4 regions of the Vibrio cidicii genome follow, and region 1 is predicted to be linked to each of the others. Evidence: predicted binding sites of a transcription regulator. Region 1 holds the regulator's gene; each other region holds the start of a gene.
The links. Region 1 encodes PurR, which represses purine synthesis genes. Its sites were predicted from a motif close to TNANGNAAACGTTTNCNTNA; they were not measured.
Positions count from the first base shown of each region.

Region 2: a site for PurR is predicted at 3,417-3,436, ahead of EWA64_RS18835 (formate--tetrahydrofolate ligase). Genes of this name have one in related genera too.
Region 3: a site for PurR is predicted at 1,481-1,500, ahead of glpX (class II fructose-bisphosphatase). Genes of this name have one in related genera too.
Region 4: a site for PurR is predicted at 1,230-1,249, ahead of EWA64_RS12265 (NCS2 family permease). Genes of this name have one in related genera too.

Region 1 covers NZ_CP035921.1:2,872,141-2,877,283, forward strand. The annotation lists gene EWA64_RS14125 (TVP38/TMEM64 family protein) at 1-352, opposite strand, end outside; gene EWA64_RS14130 (TfoX/Sxy family DNA transformation protein) at 504-1,097, opposite strand; cyclic di-GMP riboswitch class I at 1,216-1,305, opposite strand; gene purR (HTH-type transcriptional repressor PurR) at 1,497-2,501, opposite strand; gene torD (molecular chaperone TorD) at 2,806-3,450, opposite strand; gene torR (two-component system response regulator TorR) at 3,689-4,402, shown strand; gene elyC (envelope biogenesis factor ElyC) at 4,500-5,143, opposite strand, start outside.
Region 2 covers NZ_CP035922.1:749,442-754,584, forward strand. The annotation lists gene glgC (glucose-1-phosphate adenylyltransferase) at 35-1,249, opposite strand; gene EWA64_RS18835 (formate--tetrahydrofolate ligase) at 1,648-3,396, opposite strand; gene EWA64_RS18840 (inosine/guanosine kinase) at 3,575-4,879, opposite strand; gene EWA64_RS18845 (CreA family protein) at 4,996-5,143, opposite strand, start outside.
Region 3 covers NZ_CP035921.1:1,398,950-1,404,092, forward strand. The annotation lists gene EWA64_RS07345 (1,4-dihydroxy-2-naphthoate polyprenyltransferase) at 1-72, shown strand, start outside; gene rraA (ribonuclease E activity regulator RraA) at 148-651, shown strand; gene zapB (cell division protein ZapB) at 878-1,120, shown strand; gene glpX (class II fructose-bisphosphatase) at 1,563-2,570, shown strand; gene EWA64_RS07365 (helix-turn-helix transcriptional regulator) at 2,797-3,420, shown strand; gene EWA64_RS07370 (LPP20 family lipoprotein) at 3,568-4,539, shown strand; gene EWA64_RS07375 (hypothetical protein) at 4,581-5,143, shown strand, end outside.
Region 4 covers NZ_CP035921.1:2,454,198-2,459,340, forward strand. The annotation lists gene EWA64_RS12260 (aminoacyl-histidine dipeptidase) at 1-252, opposite strand, end outside; gene vcdP (small protein VcdP) at 706-795, shown strand; gene EWA64_RS12265 (NCS2 family permease) at 1,270-2,559, shown strand; gene gpt (xanthine phosphoribosyltransferase) at 2,702-3,166, shown strand; gene frsA (esterase FrsA) at 3,277-4,527, shown strand; gene crl (sigma factor-binding protein Crl) at 4,634-5,023, shown strand.

The DNA of each region.
Region 1 (5,143 bases):
TATCAGAAAATTTCTTTTGCACCCACTCTCTTAGCAAATATCGACTGCTTAAAAATGCCAATGTAGCCCCAACGGTACTGGCGAAAGAGACGAGCAACAAACTAAACCAAAATCCGAACAAAGCAGCACCGAGTAAGGTAACGACAGTGGCTCCGGGGATGGAAAAAGCAGTCAGAGCAACGTATAGAAAAAAATAAGTGATTGCGGCCGTTAGCCAATGTTGGCTGATAAAGTTGCTAAGTAATTGCTGTTGAGCTTTGGCATTTTCTAAAGTGAGGTAGGGCGCAAAGTGATAGAGTAAAATAGCCATCACACTGACTAAAAGAAGGCCAAAAAGCAGTTTTTTGTTCATCGTATTTTCCAAGTTAAATTCTTTAATCTAAGACAGGAAAAAGCACAAAAAAATTTCATACAAAGCGAAAAAACTAAGCACAGCGTTGAATACGCCGAGTAAAGAAAAAGCCACTTCATTGTGAAAGTGGCTTTCAGAAACTTACTCAAGCTTAAGAGGAAAGCTTGTTGACTAGCTCATCTCGGCGCTTTTGAGGAATGACGCTCCAGTGTGTCCCATTGATAGCGCCTTCTAACGCCCACAATAGTTCAAGGCTAACACTTCCACTGTGCGTGTTTTTGATCGCTTCATAAGCACCAACAGAGCCTTGAATTTCCAACTGCTCAACCGTTTCAATACCTGCTTTTTTCAGCATACGCTCAGTTGCCAGCCTTAGATTTGGTAAATCTTTCAGACGATCGGGTTTGGCAACAGCTTGAAGCTCTTTTTCTTTTCGGGCGCTGTCCAAAGCTTGTCTTGCGACGCTCATCAATGCCGTCTTGTTGTCCCAAAGTGAATCGGTTACCGCGTAGTATTTGGTAACAACAGGGAAGCCACGTTTTTTGTAAACATAAGGCCTAAGGCCCTGTTTTTCGAACAATGAGGTTGTATTTTGATCCGCGCGAATATGGAGCTGATCTTTGACGACCAATGCAAACATGGTCTCATCTGCAAAAAGGCCGAATCCGCCAAACATAGAGCGAGATTTTATCGCACCAAGTTGCTCAAAAAGCTTCATCGAATCTTTGAGTATCGGTTTATCCATGATGTGTTATCTCGGTGTAATTACAATTACGCCACCCATAAATCAGGTCCGAGAGATTAGCAAACCAATGCATACAAGATGTCATTAGAGAGTCAACTTAATGTAATGCATTTTTGCCATCGGGAACCCCGCTACCTACCAAAACAGTATTTGGTTTAGGCCGGAGGCTTTGCGTCCCACCCTTTCAGATGGTTTGCCCTGTGCGTGACAGCTAAAGGATACGATTTCTATTGGACTAACATCACATTTTAGGATTGAAAGTGTGATCTTGGTTCAGGTAATAGTTTGCGGGAAATGAGGAAAAACTCGTGTGCGACAGTATCTGGTTATTTGTCACAATAATGATTTTGTTTTGACACAAAAAACAGACGCCGAAATGGCGTCTGTTTTTTAACATTCTCAGTTCAGTTTTTTAACTGTGTCGCGGATAACGATTTCTGGATGCATCTCAAAAATGCGTTTATCGTGCTCCTTGTCTTTAATGCGTTCTAGGAGAATTTCAAATGCATTTTTACCCACACGGCGCTTTGGCTGGTGAATCGTGGTAAGCGGTGGAGAAAAGTACTCGGCCAGTTCTATGTTGTCGTAACCGATCACTGATATGTCGTCGGGAATACGAATGTCGAGTTGTTGTAAACGGCTCATTAGACCAAGTGCCATAGTGTCGTTAAAGCAGAAAATCGCGGTTGGGCGATCGTCCCAAGAGGCAATCTTATCGGCGACCAGTACTGCAGTGTCACATTCAAAATTACCTTCTAAGATCCAATCTTCGTTGACCGCTAGGTTCGCTTCTGCCATTGCGCGTTTAAAGCCAAGAATTCGCTCCTGACACGCCGCTTTTTCAAAATGACCGCTCAAGCAGGCAATCTTGCTGTGACCGTTATCAATCAGGTACTTGGTTGCGAGATAGCCACCTTCTTCCGAGTTATCGATGATCTTGTCGGCTTGTGAGCTAATTGGACCCCAGTCCATGATTACTTTTGGAATATCGGCGTGTCTATCGAGCATTTCACGCAGTTCTTCGGTCAGATCTGAACACATCACCAAGATACCGTCGACGCGCTTTTCTGCCAGCATACGGATATAGTCGCGCTGCTTTTCATAGATGCCACCGGTATTACATAGAATCAAGGTATAACCTTGGCGGTAGCAGTAGCTTTCTACGCCATCAATCACTTCAGAGAAAAAGAGGTTAGTTGACTGAGTAACCAGCATGCCAATGGTGCGAGTTGTATTGCATTTCAAACTGCGTGCGACGGCGCTGGGCGCGTAGTTGAGCTCATCCACCGCTTTCATTACTTTTTCTTGAGTTGCTTCTGCAACAAAGCGGGTTTTGTTGATCACGTGTGAAACGGTCGTGGTTGATACGCCGGCTAAACGTGCGACATCTTTAATTGTGGCCATAGTCTTGTCCTGTCCAAGGTTACCGCGGGAATAGTTGGCCGGGTAACGCTCTTGCTACCTTTCTTTGCATCGGTCTTGAACATGGAAAGAGACCCAAGAAAAGCAGCAGCTTAGCTAAAAAAACACAAAAACCGCTGTTTTTCAGCGGTTTGCATTAAATTCATATTTTATCGTTTGCGGTCTCAATTTTATATCGAGATACGTCAGCAGGCAACCAGCTCAGCACGCGAATATTGTATCCGTGTTCACACTTTATTGGTTAAGCTTCACTCGAGTGATTGCTCTATTGATAAGCCTGTAATTATTATCTAAGTAAATAGTCACTGTCCAGTTTACAAAATGCAATTAATAGTTTTGCGACACTGGCATAGAAGCCAAATTGGTCGTGTTGAATACACTGCTGGTAAAATTGCGGCAGCCAAGAAAGCAGCATGCTTTCAATAAACTGCTGCTGCTCGGCAAGTGCGGTTTCCATATGGCGCTCTTGTTCCAGCTCATTCGAGCGGATAATTAGATGGCCTAAAAAGTCCAGTTGAATAGCGAGGTGATCCGCAGGTTCATTGATATTTTCGCTCACTTTTACGCCGTGATCTGTCATCAGTTTTTCCATTATTCTGGCAGGTTCAGCGTTGAGTAACCCGGATTGATCGAGATAGATAGAAGCGTAAGGCAAAGCGCCATGTTTTGCGCTTTTCAGAAAAAGGTCGCAAAAGTCTGCGGCCAGTTCAAGTTGAGCATCTTGACGGTCAAGCAGTTTATTCAGTGTTTCCACCAGTTGCTGCGCTTCAATCCGCAAACGGTCATTTTCGGCTAAATCAGAAAGAAATGAGCGAATTTCTGCGCTGTGATATTTGTCCAGTTCGACTTGGTTTAACTCTTTGGCAAAAAGACTCGAAAACCACCAGTAAATTTCGGCACGTTTTTCATTAAAGGTTTTGATTTCTTGCATTTTATTCCTGCTCCTCAAGGCTTCTCTGATTAGTCTAACCAATAAAAATGAACAGCGGTCGCCCTAATTATTAATGGGTTATTTAATTATATGTCACCTTGTAAATGGGCAAAAAATAAGCTTGTCTTGAATCAATAAAACCTGAGATTGTTGGGTTAACTTTGATGTGACGCTAGAAATGTGACTATTTATGAATAGAATAAATCGGCGTAGACAAGAATGACAGAAAGTGGTGTAAATGAGCTATCACGTATTAGTCGTAGAAGATGATGTAGTGACACGAGCTAAATTGGTGGGTTACTTCCAAAATGAAGGATATACCGTCAGTGAAGCAGAAAGTGGAGCAGAAATGCGTGAGGTATTGAACAACCAAGCCATCGATTTGGTGATGTTGGACATTAATCTCACTGGAGAAGATGGCTTGCTTTTAACCCGTGAACTGCGTGGTCAATCGGATATCGGCATCATATTAGTGACAGGTCGCACGGATAGCATAGACAAAATTGTTGGTTTGGAGATGGGGGCGGATGATTACGTGACCAAACCGTTTGAGTTAAGAGAGCTGTTAGTTCGAGTGAAGAACCTGCTATGGCGTATGTCTTTAACCGATACGGCAAAGCAAAAAGGGCGTGCCGACGAGCAGGAGCTGCATGTTGTGCGCTTTGCTGATTGGACGTTTGACATTCATCGTCGGGCATTGAGCCGCAATGGTGAACCGGTAAAATTAACCAAGGCGGAGTATGAGTTATTAGTAGCACTCTCGTCATATCCCAACCAGGTGCTGAGCCGTGAGCGCATTTTAAACATGATTAGCCATCGTGTTGATGCGCCTAACGATCGCACCATCGACGTGCTGATTCGCCGCATGCGTGCCAAGATGGAGTTTGACCCCAAGAATCCGCAAATTTTTGTCACAGTTCACGGCGAAGGCTATATGTTCGCAGGCGATTAAAAGCCAGAAATGCGCTAAAGCAGACCGCTTGATCTCAGTGTCGAACAATAAAAAACGAGCTGCACAGTCAGCTCGTTTTTTATTGGATGGCTTCGTTTTAAGCAGGATTTTTCGCGGCGACTTTTTCGTTGTTAGGTGCAGTGGTCAGTAAATCGCGCAAAGATTGCCAAATAATGCCTAAAGTTTCATACCAATAGCGTTCGGTTTGCTCTAAATAGAGCGCTTTTGGCGCGTATTTGTCCCAAGCTTGGGTGATCTCTTTTTGCGCCAAATAGTTGGTAGGGGCTGGCAAAGGGGTTAAGCCGGCATCGTTAAACTCTTTCAAAGCTCGGGTCATGTGACTGGCCGAGGTAACCAGCACCAACTGCTTCTGCCGAACAAAAGCGGCGGCCTGTCGTGCTTCTTCCCAAGTATCTTTGGCATCTTCCAACAAGATAATGTCGGATTTCGCTACCCCAAGCGCTAGAGCCACATTCGCCATCATCCGGGCATGACTGATTTCAGAACCGCCAGCGTAACCAGACAAAATCATTTTTGCTCCCGGGTACATACGCAAAATGCGAATCCCTTCAGCAAGGCGCATCAAGGCGGTGCGACTGAGTTCAGAGGTCGGGGGAATTTGGTCGTCCACTACATGGCCATTACCCAATACCATCACGTAATCGACACTTTGCACTTCAGGTAGAAAGACCGAGTATTGGCGCTCTAGAGGCATTAAAAGTTTGCTGGCAACGGGTTGGA
Region 2 (5,143 bases), on a different replicon from region 1:
AGACGGGGGTTTTTTAATACATGTAGGAGGGAGGTTAAAATTGATAGCTCTCTGGAACCACGACGACACCATTTTCTGAGATTTTGAATCGTTTAGCGTCTTCGAAGCGGTTGATACCTATCTGAGTGTAAGGGGGGATTTTCACATGTTTGTCGATAATGCAGTTAACCAGTTGGCATCCTTCGCCGACCTCGACCGCATCGAAAATAATGCTGTCAACCACAGTGGCACCGTCATTAATACGCACGTTGGAAGAGACAATCGAGTGCTGAACTGAGCCACCTGAGTTAATCACACCGTTAGCAATGATGGAGTTGATAAATATCCCTTCATTGCCTGTGCCTGAAGAGACCGTACGCGCAGGGGGAAACTGCGGTTCATAGGTTCTTATCGCCCAGTTTTTCTGGTAAAGATTCATTGGTGGAATGGGTTCTAACAGGTCCATATTGGCTTGATAGAAAGAGTCAATCGTCCCGACATCTCGCCAGTAGCAGTCGCGATCAACTCGCCCTTTTGCTCCGCAGAACTGATACGCATAAACCCCTTCGGTTTCAATCAGTTTAGGGATGATGTCCTTACCGAAGTCATGCGATGATTGTTCATTCTCAGCATCCTGCAACAGAACATTTTTTAGCGTTTCCATTTCAAATACGTAGATGCCCATGGACACGAGACTACGATTTTCATTGCCGGGCATATGTGGTGGATTTTCTGGCTTTTCAATAAATGAGTGAACACGGTTTTGATCATCAACCCCCATAACACCAAACGCGGACGCTTCGTTACAGGCAACATCCATACAAGCAACGGTTAATTTGGCTTGATTGGCCAAATGCTCTTCAACCATCGCGGCATAGTCCATTCGGTAGATGTGATCGCCTGAAAGGACAACAACATGTTTTGCGTCATTTCGGTTTAGCAACCAAAGGTTGTGATAAATCGCATCGGCAGTGCCTTCATACCATTTGCCGCCTTTGCGCATTTGTGGTGGGACGGCCGTGATGTATTCCCCAAGTTCGGGATTAAAAATCGACCAACCGTCGCGCAAATGTTTGTGTAAAGAGTGAGACTTATACTGCGTCAGCACCAGAATTTTACGCAGACCGGAATGAAGGCAGTTGGTCAGCGTAAAATCAATAATGCGATATTTTCCACCAAACGGTACGGCTGGTTTGGCCCGATTGTCGGTTAACGGACTCAAACGCGATCCCACACCGCCGGCAAGTATCACAGCGAGGATATCTTGCATATATTTTCTCCCTGAATTAGTGCATCCCTAATCAGATTAGTACAAGAATTACGCCACAATTTAATCGCCCCAAAAAGCTCAGCTTTTTGTTAGATAATCTATGATTCTGCACAAAAAACATGCATTCATTAAGTGTTTTTGCACGATAAATGGGCATCGGGTCGATTTTGTTGATCTTTGTTCACCAAAGCAAGTGCTGTCACGCGCAGCGGAGATTAAAAGTATCTTGGAAAGTCGATCCTTTGATGCGCTTGGATGTTCAAGCGTTTAAAACTAATGTCCATGAATTATAAATCACTGATATTTAAATTAAATTAGCAGAGGTTAAATAGGCATCAAGCCAGCTTGGTGCCTATTTACACTGTAAATGTGTAGGTTTAAGTAGTTGTTTGGAGAGTTTAACTTAAGCCGACAATCTCACCATTCTCGTTGATATCCAACTGCATAAACGCTGGTTTGTCTGGCAACCCTGGCATGGTCATTACATTGCCGGTCAGAGCATAGATGAAACCTGCACCAGCGCAGAGCTTCACTTCACGTATGGTGATGGGAAAGCCACTGGGTGCGCCTTTTAATGATGAGTCGGAAGAGATAGAGAGCGGCGTCTTCGCCATACAAACCGCGAGCGTGCCAAAGCCAAGTTCTTGGTATAGAGACAGTTGCTGCTGCGCCAAAGGAGTGAACTCCACTTCGCCGCTGCCATACCCTTTGCAACATACGGTCGTGATTTTCTCTTGCAAACTTTGCTGAGGTTGATAGAGCGAGCGAAAATTAGCCGGTTCTGCACACGCTTCAATAACCTCACGGGCGACAGCTTCCATTCCTTTACCACCTTTGGCAAAACCTTCACTCACCGCTACTCGTACATTCAGAGATAATTTCCGTACCCATTCGACAAGCTGTGAAAGCTCTTCGTCACTGTCTTGTGGAAAGCGGTTAATCGCAACCACCACAGGTAAGCCATATTTTTGCACATTGTCTATGTGCCATTTTAGGTTGCTGAAACCAGCTTCTAGGGCTTTGGCGTCACAGGTAAAAAGGGAATCTGGTAAAGACATGCCCGGCCGCAAATCGTATAGTCCTGAGTTGGCTTTCAGGCCTCTTAACGTGGCGACAATCACCACACAGTCTGGCGCTTTATGCGACGTGGAAGATTTGATGTTGCACGCTTTTTCAAGCCCCATGTCGGAACCGAACCCCGCTTCCGTGACAACGTAACTGGAAAGTTTTAATGCGATCTCATCAGCAATGATCGAGGAGTTACCATGTGCGATATTAGCAAACGGGCCTGAATGGATCAGTGTAGGCACTCCCTCAAGAGTCTGCATTAACGTTGGCTTGATCGCCTCTTTTAAGGTGACCGTCATCGCTCCAGCCACTTGCAGTTGCTCGGCACTCACTGGTGCGCCATCGAGATCGTACGCCAAAACCACTTTACCGATCCGCGTGCGCATATCTTGCAAATTCTTGGATAAAGCGAGGATGGCCATTAACTCTGACGCCGCAGAAATATCAAAACCTTCTTCTCGTTCAAACCCATTAATAATTTTGCCCTCGTCATTCAAACCGACAAGAACTTTGCGCAGCGCACGATCGTTGTGATCCATCACGCGCTTCCACACCACCCGATTCGAGTCAATGCGCAGTGCCGTTAAGCCCGTGCGAGCTTCAAACGCCGCATAACCTTCGCGCTGTTCATGATAAATTCGGGCATCAATAGCGGCAGCGGCTAAATTATGCGCCGCAGTAACCGCATGAATATCCCCGGTCAAATGCAAGTTGAGTTCGTCCATCGGTGCAACTTGTGAATAACCGCCGCCAGCAGCGCCACCCTTGACACCAAAGACTGGCCCCATGGAAGGTTGGCGAATACACGCCATGACCGATTGTTCAAGTGCGCGTAAACCCTGCGCAAGACCAATGGTCGTGACTGTTTTCCCTTCGCCTAGAGGTGTCGGTGTGATCGCCGTGACTAAAACCAGCTTGCCGTTGGGTTTGTCCGCTAAGCGAGAGACGCATTTTGCCGATACTTTTGCTTTGTATTTACCGTGAGTCTCAAATTCATCTGGCAGTAAGCCAGCCTGTTGAGCAATTTTGTCTATGGAAAGGAGTGGTGTCGAGCGACAAATATCGATATCTGAAAGCATGCTGAACCTTTTGATTTCGCCAAAGCAAACGTTTGCGTGCGAATGATACGGATCTAAATATAGTAGTAAAGCAGTATATCTAACCTGATTGAGAGCAAACTAGATTATTTCGGTAAATATTGGCCGAGATCAAAAATAAAAGGCTGCCGGTTGGCAGCCATCTAGCTCAATGTCCCTACTAGCGATCCCAGTAAGCTTCTTCCAAGCTGTCTTCCCTTTCAGGAAGGGCTCGTGAGAGGCGAGGAGAGTGCTGGGTAAGCACTTCATAGCTCACGCGGTTGGCGTATTTACAAATTTGTGACAGAGAAGAGTACGTCAGGCAAATATGCTGATGTTTCACTGAGTTTGGCACGTTTCGTTGGTGAAAAGCGTTGGCCGCCATATCATGCAGTAAAGCCGAGAGTGCGCCATCCCCAGCACCATTGGTATTTTTGATCTCCGCAGGCCCGCCAAGGTAAGGGCCAATGTGCGAGTAAACGCGTATTGGCGCTTTACAGTCACTGCGTCGCATCGCACGGCTAAACTCATACTGGTTAAAACCTTCGATACTATCTGGGTAGATATCATGCGTGGTTTCTCGCTTGGCATCTTCATCGGTGTAACCCGCCATGTAAAGACCATCGGGGCCGGCAGTACAAAGAACCAAATCAACCCACTGCAATGCTTTATCCGCTGCTTGTAAAGGATCTCGTTCGCCAGTCAATGCAAAGCCTTCTTCTTCATTCATCGCCACGACAGTAATGTTGTCACGCAGGTATTCTTGCCACCACTGTGGATTGCCTTCGATTACGTATTTGGTACCGAGCGTCAATACCACTGGCACTTGGTGCTTTTTCGCATATTCGATTGCTTTTTGTACCGCTTGTGGCATCGGATCTTTGGGCTTGCCGCGCATTAAATAAGAGGAGACGACCAGTGCTGACGCTTTCTCAAATACTTCTTCAGGAATGCTCTCTGGTGCCAACTGGTTCATGTGGCCTTCATTGATGGCAAAAGTGCGTTCGCCATCTTGAGAAATAAGGGTATAGCAGCGGCCGATTGGCCCATCGACGGTTTGTAAATGATTGAGGTTCATTCGCGACGAGGTACGGCACAAATAGCGATAGGCGTAAGAACCGACTTGGATGTTTTTGGACATCACGCCCAACAGCACCGATTTGCTGTCGGCCAGCACAGAGTAATTGTGCAGCGTGTTACCAATGGTGTCGCCTGGGTACTGATGGGTGATTAAACCGCGTTTAATCAACTCTTCGTACAACGCATCCGCTTTGCTCTCTTCAAGAACCAGCGAGTGTCCTTTGCTCAGTTCGTATTTGGCTAAGAAATCGTCGTCCACACGCGCTTCGATATCGACAATAGTCTGTCCAACGCCAACCACGGTTGGGCGAAACATTTTTGGTGCGGCCTTTAGTTCGTTGACCAGAGGATCTCGATCGTTCGTGGGGAAGTAATGTTTAGATTTACGCTGACCAGGAAACTTCATGCTAGTTAATAACTGAGAAAAAAAAGAGGCGCATGATATCACGTTTTTTTGCAATCGAGCGCCTTTTTGTTACAATTTACCCTGGCTGATGAAGAAATGAACAGCAGAAGTGCGGATTATTGCTTGTTTGTCGAAGTCTCTTGATAAGCTTTTGTTCCCCAAAGTGGGACCGTCGATAAGCTATGTTTAAAGCTGCCGGAAGTCTCTTTGGTGGAATAGGAAACGTACATCAAGGTTTGATTTTTGGCATCAAAAATGCGACGA
Region 3 (5,143 bases), 1.5 Mb from region 1:
GTGGTGAAGTGCTCATTAGTTACCAATATTTTGTTTGCAACAGTTGTGATAGCTCAAACTCTTGTTAGTTAATCACTAATTGTCATTGCATTGACTTAATGCACAGATATACTCAAGAGAAAATTCATTTACCGAAGAAGGTATGCTATGGAATACAACACCTCTGCCCTATGTGATATCTATCTGGATCAAGTGGATGTGGTCGAGCCGATGTTCAGCAACTTCGGTGGGCGTGCCTCATTTGCCGGACAAATCACCACTGTAAAATGCTTCGAAGATAACTCGCTGATTCGTGAGACGCTGGAACAAGATGGTGTTGGACGTGTGCTGCTGGTCGATGGCGGTGGCTCATTACGCCGCGCACTCGTCGATGCAGAAATTGCCACCATAGCAGAAGAAAACGAGTGGGAAGGCATTGTTGTCTACGGCAGCGTGCGGGAAATTGACGAGCTGGAAGATATGAATATCGGCATTCAAGCGCTAGCCTCAATTCCGGTCGGCGCGTCTGCGCAAGGCATTGGCGAAGTTGATATTCCCGTCAACTTCGGTGGCGTCACCTTCTTACCGGAAGATTACCTCTACGCCGACAGCACTGGCATCATCCTTTCGCAAGAGCCACTTAGCGCCGATTTTGAAGAGCCTGAGCTCTAATTACGACACTCTAGGCGAGAGAAAAGTGCGGGAAAGCACGTTTCACGCGCTTAAAATTTGAGAAAAAGTCAGCGCATTGCCTCAATGCGCTGTTTTTTTAGGCAAATGATGCAAATTTTCCAACATAGCAGGTGTTTCTATGCCTTGTGCTGAGTAGAATGAGGCTAATAGAGAGAGCCGCAGCATGGGCTGCGCTCATTGAACCGAATAAAATAGGTAGGCCAAAATGTCTTTTGAAGTATTAGAAAAACTGGAAGCAAAAATTCAGACCGCTGTTGATACCATCGCACTTTTGCAAATGGAAGTCGAAGAGCTAAAAGAAGATAAAGCGAAACTGGCTAACGAAGCCGACCAACTGCGCGCTCAACAAGCAGAGCTTGAACAAAAATCTCAACAAGCTCAACAAGAGCACGCTCAGTGGCAAGAACGCATCCGCGCTCTACTGGGTAAAATGGAAGATGTAGAATAAAGCGGATTGAAAAGGACTAGGTTCTAGGAAAGGCAAGAGCGGAAAAAGAAGGGACGAGTTTTCTAGGGACTAGATTGCTAGGAAAAGAAAAAGCGGAAGAGAAGGTCCTGGGTCCTGGGAAATCCTAGTCCCTAGCACCTGCTTTTCCTAGCAACCTGCTTTTCTCCGCCCTTCGCCTTTCTCGCCCAGGAACCAGGGCCGCTCTTGCCATTCCTAGGACCGCTTTTCGAGGACCACAGGACCGCTCTTCCCTGCTCTTCCTGCTCTTCCTGCTCTTCCTGCTCTTCCTAGCACCTTCTTTTCCTAGTCCCTAGCAACCTGCTTTTCCTAGCAACCTCGTAACTTCCCCTCTTTTTTGATCCCCGCAAACGTTTTCCCTGTTTTTTATGCTAGAATCGCCGCCAATTTTTCTCTTCCTTCGATTATGACTTTTGGAGACAACATGAAACGCGATTTAGCAATGGCATTTTCCCGCGTGACAGAAGGCGCCGCTCTGGCGGGGTATAAATGGCTTGGCCGTGGTGACAAAAATGCCGCCGATGGCGCCGCAGTTGAAGTGATGCGCACTTTGCTAAACAAAACCGAAATCAGTGGCGAAATCGTGATTGGCGAAGGCGAAATCGACGACGCACCTATGCTCTACATTGGCGAAAACGTTGGCTTAGGCGGCGATGAAGTCGATATTGCCGTCGACCCGATCGAAGGTACACGCATGACCGCCATGGGACAGTCGAATGCTTTGGCGGTTTTAGCGGCAGGTGAGAAAGGTAGCTTCCTTAAAGCGCCCGACATGTATATGGAAAAGCTGGTGGTCGGCCCTGACGCCAAAGGCGTGATCGACCTCAACAAGCCAGTAAAAGAAAACTTAGAAAACATCGCCAAAGCGCTAGGCAAAACCCTCGACACCTTAGTGGTCATTACACTCGCCAAACCACGCCATGATGCCGTTATCGCGGAAATGCAGCAAATGGGCGTGCGCGTGTTTGCCGTGCCCGATGGTGATGTCGCCGCGTCTATCTTAACTTGCATGCCAGATAGCGAAGTGGATGTGATGTACTGCATCGGCGGAGCGCCAGAGGGCGTCGTGTCTGCTGCGGTGATTCGCGCGCTGGATGGCGATATGCAGGGCCGCCTATTGGCACGAAATATCGTAAAAGGCGATACTGAAGAAAACCGCCGCTTTGCCGCTTTCGAACTGGAGCGCTGCGCCGAAATGGGCGTCGAAGCGAATAAAGTGTTGAAGTTGGATGACATGGCGCGCAGCGACAACGTCATTTTCTCCGCCACGGGCATCACCAAAGGCGATCTGCTTGAAGGCATCAGCCGCAAAGGCAATATTGCCACCACGGAAACCTTATTGATTCGTGGCCGCTGCCGCACCATCCGCCGGATCAAATCGACCCACTACCTAGAGCGCAAAGACGACGAGATCAAGCAGATTATTCTTTAAAGGAAGAGCAGGGGCGAGGAAGAGCAGGTACTAGGTACTAGGAAGAGCAAAACCTAGAAACCTAGCACCTAGCAACCTAGTAATCTAGAAACCTCGTAACCTGCTTTCCCTAGAACCGCTCTTACTCTTACCCACTGCTCTTTATCAACCCTTTTATTTACTAAACCTATGACGCATAATATTTGTACTTAAGCACCATTCAGGATACGAGCGTCTGTAGGCCAAGATGAAAACGATAGACAGGATACTCCAGTCGATTAAGCGAGATGGCTCGGTGACCGCCAAGCAACTGGCAGAAGAGTTTGGCATGACCACCATGGGGGCCAGGCAACATTTGCAAGGGTTGGAAGAGGCGGGCATCGTCAGCTTTCACGATGTCAAAGTCAAAGTAGGCCGCCCGACTCGGCACTGGTCTCTCACACTCAAAGGACACGAGCAGTTTGCCGATCGCCACAGTGAACTGACCATTCAGATGATCGACGTGGTCGAGAGCTTGTTTGGCTCTGACGGTTTAGCCAAAGTCGCCGCTGAGCGAGAGCATCGCACTTTTATCCAGTATCAAAAAGCCTTGGCCGCTTGCGGCGATCTGCACAGCAAGCTGCAAAAGCTCACGGAAATACGCGAAGAAGAAGGCTATATGGCCGAGCTTGAGCAAACCGATGAAGGCTTTCTTTTGAGCGAAAATCATTGCCCCATCTGCCGAGCCGCCACCCGCTGCCCAGCCCTATGCCAATCTGAATTCAACGTTTTTCAAAAACTGCTCGGTGAACACTGCCATATTGAGCGCACAGAACACATTATCGAAGGCCAGCGCCGCTGCGCATATCGGATAGTAAGCAGGGACACTTAATAGATTAGAGCTAAGAATCTACACTCTTTCTTACATAATGTGACATAAGCAGCGAAAATAGACACTGTGCGGCCAATTGCATTTGCTCAATGCATCATTAATTATATTATTTATAGCAATCCGTATAGTTGGCTATAAAAAATCATAATGAATCACATGTATCATAAGGCGATACTGCTGGTCACTTTTGCCTTAGCAGCTTGCCAAAACACTACTCCCCCGTCATGGTATCAACAACCTGAGACCAACCAACATGATGCTTTAGTTGGCTTAGGAGAAGGACGGACTTTAGAACAAGCAAAGCAGGTTGCTCTAAATCAAATCAACGCCCAACTTTGGACGCAAATTGAGGCTTCTTTTTCCTCACATGAGGTCGCGCAGACTAGACAACAACAATCTTCCAGCAGTTCACTGATCGACAATAAAATCAACAGCAAGACAGCTAATGTCACCTTTACTGGCATCGACTATCAAAAAATAGAGAAAAACGATGTTGCTTACTTTGTAGAAGCTCAGATCAGTAAGGATAACGTAATAGCTCAGCTAAATGCCGATATTCGGCAACGTGAACAACGTGCAAAAGAGCGTTTAGAACAACTCCAGTATCAAGATCCTTTACTATGGTGGTTGGCACATCATTTAGCAGTAAAAGAAGCTGATGAAGTTACCATACGCCAGGCGATGTTGCGCTCTCTCACGCAACAACCAGCGCCACCATCCCCTAATGTTAGCCTATTCGTCAGTCAATTATCTGGGGTTCAATCTTCTTTGGTGATTCACGTAGATGCAAATAAACGTGAACAAAAAATGGCTCAAATGATTGCTACAGAGCTTTCTGCGCAACGCATAAAAACCAGCCAATCGGCCTCTTCTTTGGTGACCCATGTACTAAAACTGCAATCAGATCTGAAACAAAGCAAGGTCGATGATGCGTATATTTCCACGCGTTTCACAACACTAAAGTTGCTTAACCGTCAAGGGAATGTAATTGCCAGTAACGAAATTATTTCGAGTGGAAACTCACTCTCTGGTTACTCTCTTTCAAATCAAGGGGCCGAACGGCATTTCGCCAACCTGATGGCAAAACAAGGGATATGGGCTTTTCTCGGATTTAAATAACCGATAAATCAATCATTATAAACAATATGGAGTTGTCTAAAATGCTAAATAAAACGTCAGTGGCCTTGGCTGTTTCACTATTACTTTCTGGTTGTATATCCACAGGTCCTACACCTATATGCACACCAGATACATCGGTTCCAATTGCCAATGCGGAAGTTCCGACAAAAAATAGTGACGATAGAAAAGTCATTATCCTTCCCGTTGAAATGGAGTTTAAAGATGTCGCGAATGATAAAATTCGTTCAATTGTGCGAAGCTCTCTCGAAAGTCAAGTAATTGCAACGGGTACAGAGTTAGTGGACAGAAAACTAGCCAATAAATTAAAAAAAGAAATTACGCTTGCAGAGCAAAGTGGCCGCTATAACAGCAAAGGCGTTCCAATCGCAGACTATGCCGTGCTGACTGAAGTAACCAGTGTCGACTTTAAAAAGTCATTTAGCGAAGAGAGCACCTATAAAAATAAAAAGGGTGAATTAATCTACATACCAGCAAGTTGTCATTTCTCTGTTGACGTATCCGCTGTTGCTAAAGTCGTATCACTGCCTGACATGGCATTGGTAGAGCGTATCGAGCTGAAAGGAGATGATTCCGTCTCAACTGA
Region 4 (5,143 bases), 420 kb from region 1:
AACCATATCGATGTGTGCTTGCAGCACAACACCTTTTTTATTTTCCATACCCGCGGTGGCTGGTTTTTTAATAAATACATTGCCCGTTGGATCACGGCGAACTTCTAAACCTTGCTCCGTTGCCCAAGTCACTATGTACTGCGCGAGCGCTTCTTCATGTTTAGATGGATGAGGGATAGAACAAATTTTGTCGAAAAACTGCCAAAGGGGAGTGGGGGACAGACTACTGATTTCAGAATGGAATTCAGACACGGATGACTCCTTTACATATTATTTGCCAGAAGGCGTACTGCAGCAGACCGATTTCTGCACATAAATGCCCAGCCTGCTGATAATAAATCAGCAGCAAGCATACCACTAGCAGAGTATGGCGAGTAGTTGCGTTGATGATGCGCTTACAACGAGAGTGTCACATTCTGTGAACGTTCACCTGTCTATTTGTGTACGTTTTGTGGCTTCTTTTCGTTATGCAAAGTGCTGAATGATATTTTTGTAATTTAATTACGTTAAAAAATTGATGATAGTCAATAAATGAAATTTATGTGATAAAAGTCACTAAAAAACTTGTAATAAAATTTCTTAGTGGTATATTTATAACCAACTTCTTAAGCGAAGAAAGAAATGCTCAAAGGATGAGTCCGTTTTATCGCCTCCAAGGAACCGAGAAATCAAACATGTCTTATTGATTTAGTAAAGGTGATAGTTATGAAAGGTTTAGCTTCTGCAATGTTTTGGTCCAACCACTCGGTTTACACCAGCAACTTTGCTTACCCAACAAGCTTTGGTTACAAATAATCCAGTTAACCAACGGCATGTGACCCTGAACAGTTTGTTCACCCCTATAAATTGGAATTTTCTTTCAGTAATAGCGCTGACATGATTCTACCGCCACTCTTGTTGAGTGGCGTTTTTTTATGTCTGCATTTTCTCCCGCGTCGATTTCTCCTCTATGCATTTTATTGACTGCATTTGGTCTGTTTGACCGCATTTTTGTAATGCAAAAACGGCAAAGCGGTCGATTTATTTATTGAAAGTTTATGACATTGTCGATTTTTTCCACAACACAATTCTTAAAGCTGTTGTTTTTTCTTATTGTTTTATAAAGAAAAATATCATTACCTATCGTTTGATTTACTTTTTCTGTCTTTGAAGCCAGTGAAATCTCGATTCGAGTAAAAAATCTATCTGGAATTTGTTATTTGATAACTTTATAATCGGCAGCCAATCGATTACGCAACCGTTTACTTTTTACCCTTACAGGATTCGATTATGCTCGAAAGGCTATTTAAACTCAGTGAAAATGGCACCAATGTGCGCACTGAGATCATCGCAGGTGTGACCACCTTTCTAACGATGGCTTACATCATTTTTGTTAACCCAGCGATTCTTGCCGATGCGGGAATGGATCGTGGAGCGGTATTCGTTGCAACCTGTCTTGCTGCGGCGATTGGTTGTTTCATTATGGGCCTGTGGGCTAATTACCCGATCGCACAAGCACCAGGCATGGGCCTGAATGCCTTCTTTACTTACGCAGTAGTGTTGGGGATGGGCTACACTTGGCAAGTCGCTCTAGCGGCGGTGTTTGTATCTGGTGTGCTGTTCATCTTGTTAAGTATCTTTAAGATCCGTGAGTGGATCATTAACTCCATTCCACATGCACTGAGAACGGGTATCTCTGCGGGTATCGGTTTATTTCTAGCCTTTATCGCGCTCAAGAATGCGGGCATTGTCGTTGATAACCCAGCCACCTTGGTGTCAATTGGCCACATTACTTCGCTGGCTCCGGTTCTAGCTTCTATCGGTTTCTTCCTCACTATCGCTTTGGTGCATCGCGGCGTCAAAGGTGCCGTAATGATCGCTATTCTTGCGGTAACCGGATTAGGTCTGGTTTTTGGTGACGTGCAATGGGCGGGTGTGATGTCAACGCCACCAAGTATTGCTCCGACGTTCTTACAGCTAGATTTCTCCGCGGTATTTGAAGTTGGCATGATTTCGGTTGTGTTTGCTTTCCTTTTCGTTGACCTGTTTGACACTGCTGGCACCTTAGTCGGTGTAGCAACTAAAGCGGAACTGATCAAAGAAGACGGCAAAATCCCACGTCTAAACAAAGCACTACTTGCGGACTCGACGGCAACTTCGGTTGGTGCTCTGTTGGGTACTTCCAACACAACCTCTTACATTGAGAGTGTGGCTGGTGTAGCGGCAGGTGGTCGTACTGGTTTGACTGCGGTCGTTGTGGGCGTGCTGTTCCTCTTAGCACTGTTCTTCTCTCCTCTTGCAGGCATGATCCCAGCTTATGCCACCTCGGGTGCTCTTTTCTATGTAGCAATCTTGATGCTTTCGGGCCTAGTGAGCATTGATTGGCGCGACCTTACCGAAGCGGCACCAGTGGTAGTAACCTGTTTGCTCATGCCTCTCACGTTCTCTATCGCAGAAGGCATTTCGCTTGGCTTTATTGCTTACGCGGCCATTAAGCTGTTCAGTGGTAAGGGGCGCGATGTTTCTTTAAGTGTCTGGGTGATGGCGGCGATCTTTATCGTTAAGTATCTTTTCGCTTAATAGCTTTTGCTGCTGCGTTCCGGTAGAATAATCGTTTGCGCAGCTCGAAACCCAGACATTCTATTACTTTTCGGGCTCTCATCATTATGAGAGCCCGAAAACCGTTTGGGGCAACAGATTTTCAAATAATTAGGTTATTACAATGAGCAACAAATTCGTTATTACTTGGGATGCCATGCAAACTTACTGCCGCAAACTGGCTGAGCAACAAATGCCAGCAGAGCAGTGGAAAGGTATCTGGGCCGTGAGTCGCGGTGGTTTGGTTCCTGGTGCTATCTTGGCACGTGAGTTGGGTATTCGCTACGTCGACACGATTTGCATCTCTAGCTACGATCATGATCACCAACGTGACATGACCGTCATCAAAGCGCCTGAGGGCGATGGTGAAGGTTATTTGATCGTTGAAGATTTGGTCGACAGTGGTGACACGGCGCGTAAGTTGCGTGAAATGTATCCAAAAGCGAAATTGATTGCTGTGTGTGCCAAGCCATCAGGCAAAGCGCTGCTCGATGACTACGTTGTTGATATTGCACAAGATACATGGATTGAACAACCTTGGGACATGGCGCTCTCGTATGCAGAGCCAGTCAATCGCAAGCAAAAGTAAAACCGTTGTCAAAGCGTAAAAAAATGGCCCTTGCATGGGCCATTTTTTTTATTGCTGTTATACTGTTTCGCCTAAGTCTTTGATGTTAGCTAAAGTGCCCTGAGTCATGTATGTCTGAAGAAGAAACCAGCAAAAACTTGTCTGAAACTCTGTTTGTGAAGCATAAACAGGCGAAAGAAACCTCGGCATTAACTCAATATATGCCAACCAGCCAGTCACTGCTGGACGAACAGAAAGCCAAAACGGGTTACGCTTGGTACCGCAACTTGCGCCGTTTGCAGTGGGTATGGCAGGGCGTTGACCCTATCGAGCAAGAGCAAGTTTTGGCCTCTATCGCCTCTTCAAAACACTCCCGCACGGATGAGCAGTGGTTGGATACCGTCATGGGGTATCACAGTGGCAACTGGGCTTATGAGTGGACAAAACTGGGGATGTTGCATCAAAAGCGAGCTGCTGAGATGTCTAAGGAAAAAGCGGCAGAAGAGCTGTTTTCCGCCTCACTTTGCTACAGCATTGCCGGATACCCTCACCTTAAAAATGACAATTTAGCCCTGCAAGCTCAGGTGCTGGCAAATCGCGCTTATCTTGAGGCCGCAGAGAAGAGTCAATACATCATCAAGCAACTGGAGATCCCTTACGAAAAGGGCACCATTGTTGCTCATCTGCATTTGACTAATACCGATAAACCGCATCCGGTGGTGATCGTCAGTGCAGGCCTCGACAGCTTGCAAACCGATATGTGGCGACTGTTTCGTGATCATCTGGCTAAACATGACATTGCCATGCTGACGGTAGATATGCCGTCCGTCGGCTACAGCGCCAAATGGCCGTTAACCGAGGACTACAGCTGTCTGCATCAAGCTGTATTGAATGAACTGTTTTCCATTCCTTATGTGGACCATCACCGTGTTGGCCTGATTGGATTTCGTTTTGGTGGCAACACCATGGTGCGTCTATCTTTCCTTGAGCAGGACAAGATCAAAGCGTGTGTGACGCTTGGTGCACCGATTCATCATGTATTTGCTTCACCGCAAAAACTGCAAAGCATGCCGAAGATGTATCTCGATGTCCTCGCTTCGAGGCTTGGTAAAAATGTCGTGGATATTTACAGCCTCTCTGGGCAAATGGCGGCATGGTCTTTAAAAGTGCAAGGATTCCTCTCAAGCCGTAAAACCAAAGTGCCAATCTTGGCAATGAGTTTAGAAGGCGACCCCGTTTCTCCCCATTCAGACAATCAGTTAGTTGCGCTTTACAGCAATTATGGCAAAGCGAAGCAAATTAGCGCCAAAACAATTACACAAGGATATGAGCAATCCCTCGATTTGGCGATAAAGTGGCTGGAAGATGAACTATTAAGGTGACAAATCTCCTAATTTAGTTAAGAGTGAAATATGAGTTTAATAAAATAACCTCATGATAAATAAAAATTATTGTCATTCTTAACATTGAAGAAAATGGAGATTCAATATGTCAGAAGTGACGAATAACCCAACTCATAACCGTTTGTTGACCAAACTGCGTGCAATGGGACCTTACCTGAGAGATCCTCAGTCTAAGGAAGGGCATTACTACTTTGACTGCTTGTCTGTTTGTGTAGATGATCGAAAATCCCCTGAACTGCGTGAGTTTTGGGGTTGGTGGATGGTGCTTGAATCTGTCGAAGGGGGATTCACGGCGAAATACCATGCAGGGAAATACGATACAGACGGAAACTGGCTCAATGAAGCGCTGCCTAAAAAAGTCGCGACGGAAGTGAACCAAACTCAGCACTGTTTTCATGCCAAGCTGGTGAAAACCTTGGATGAACAGTTTAAGTTAACCGTCGCCTATCATGACGAGTCGGTAGAATTTGTCTGATTTTCTAAGGCTTGCGCTCTAACAATTAAAAAGGTGCGATTTTCGCACCTTTTCTGCTTGTGAATTGCCGATTAGATTGCTAAAACAACCACTCTTATCTTAATTTGTGTTTCATTTCAG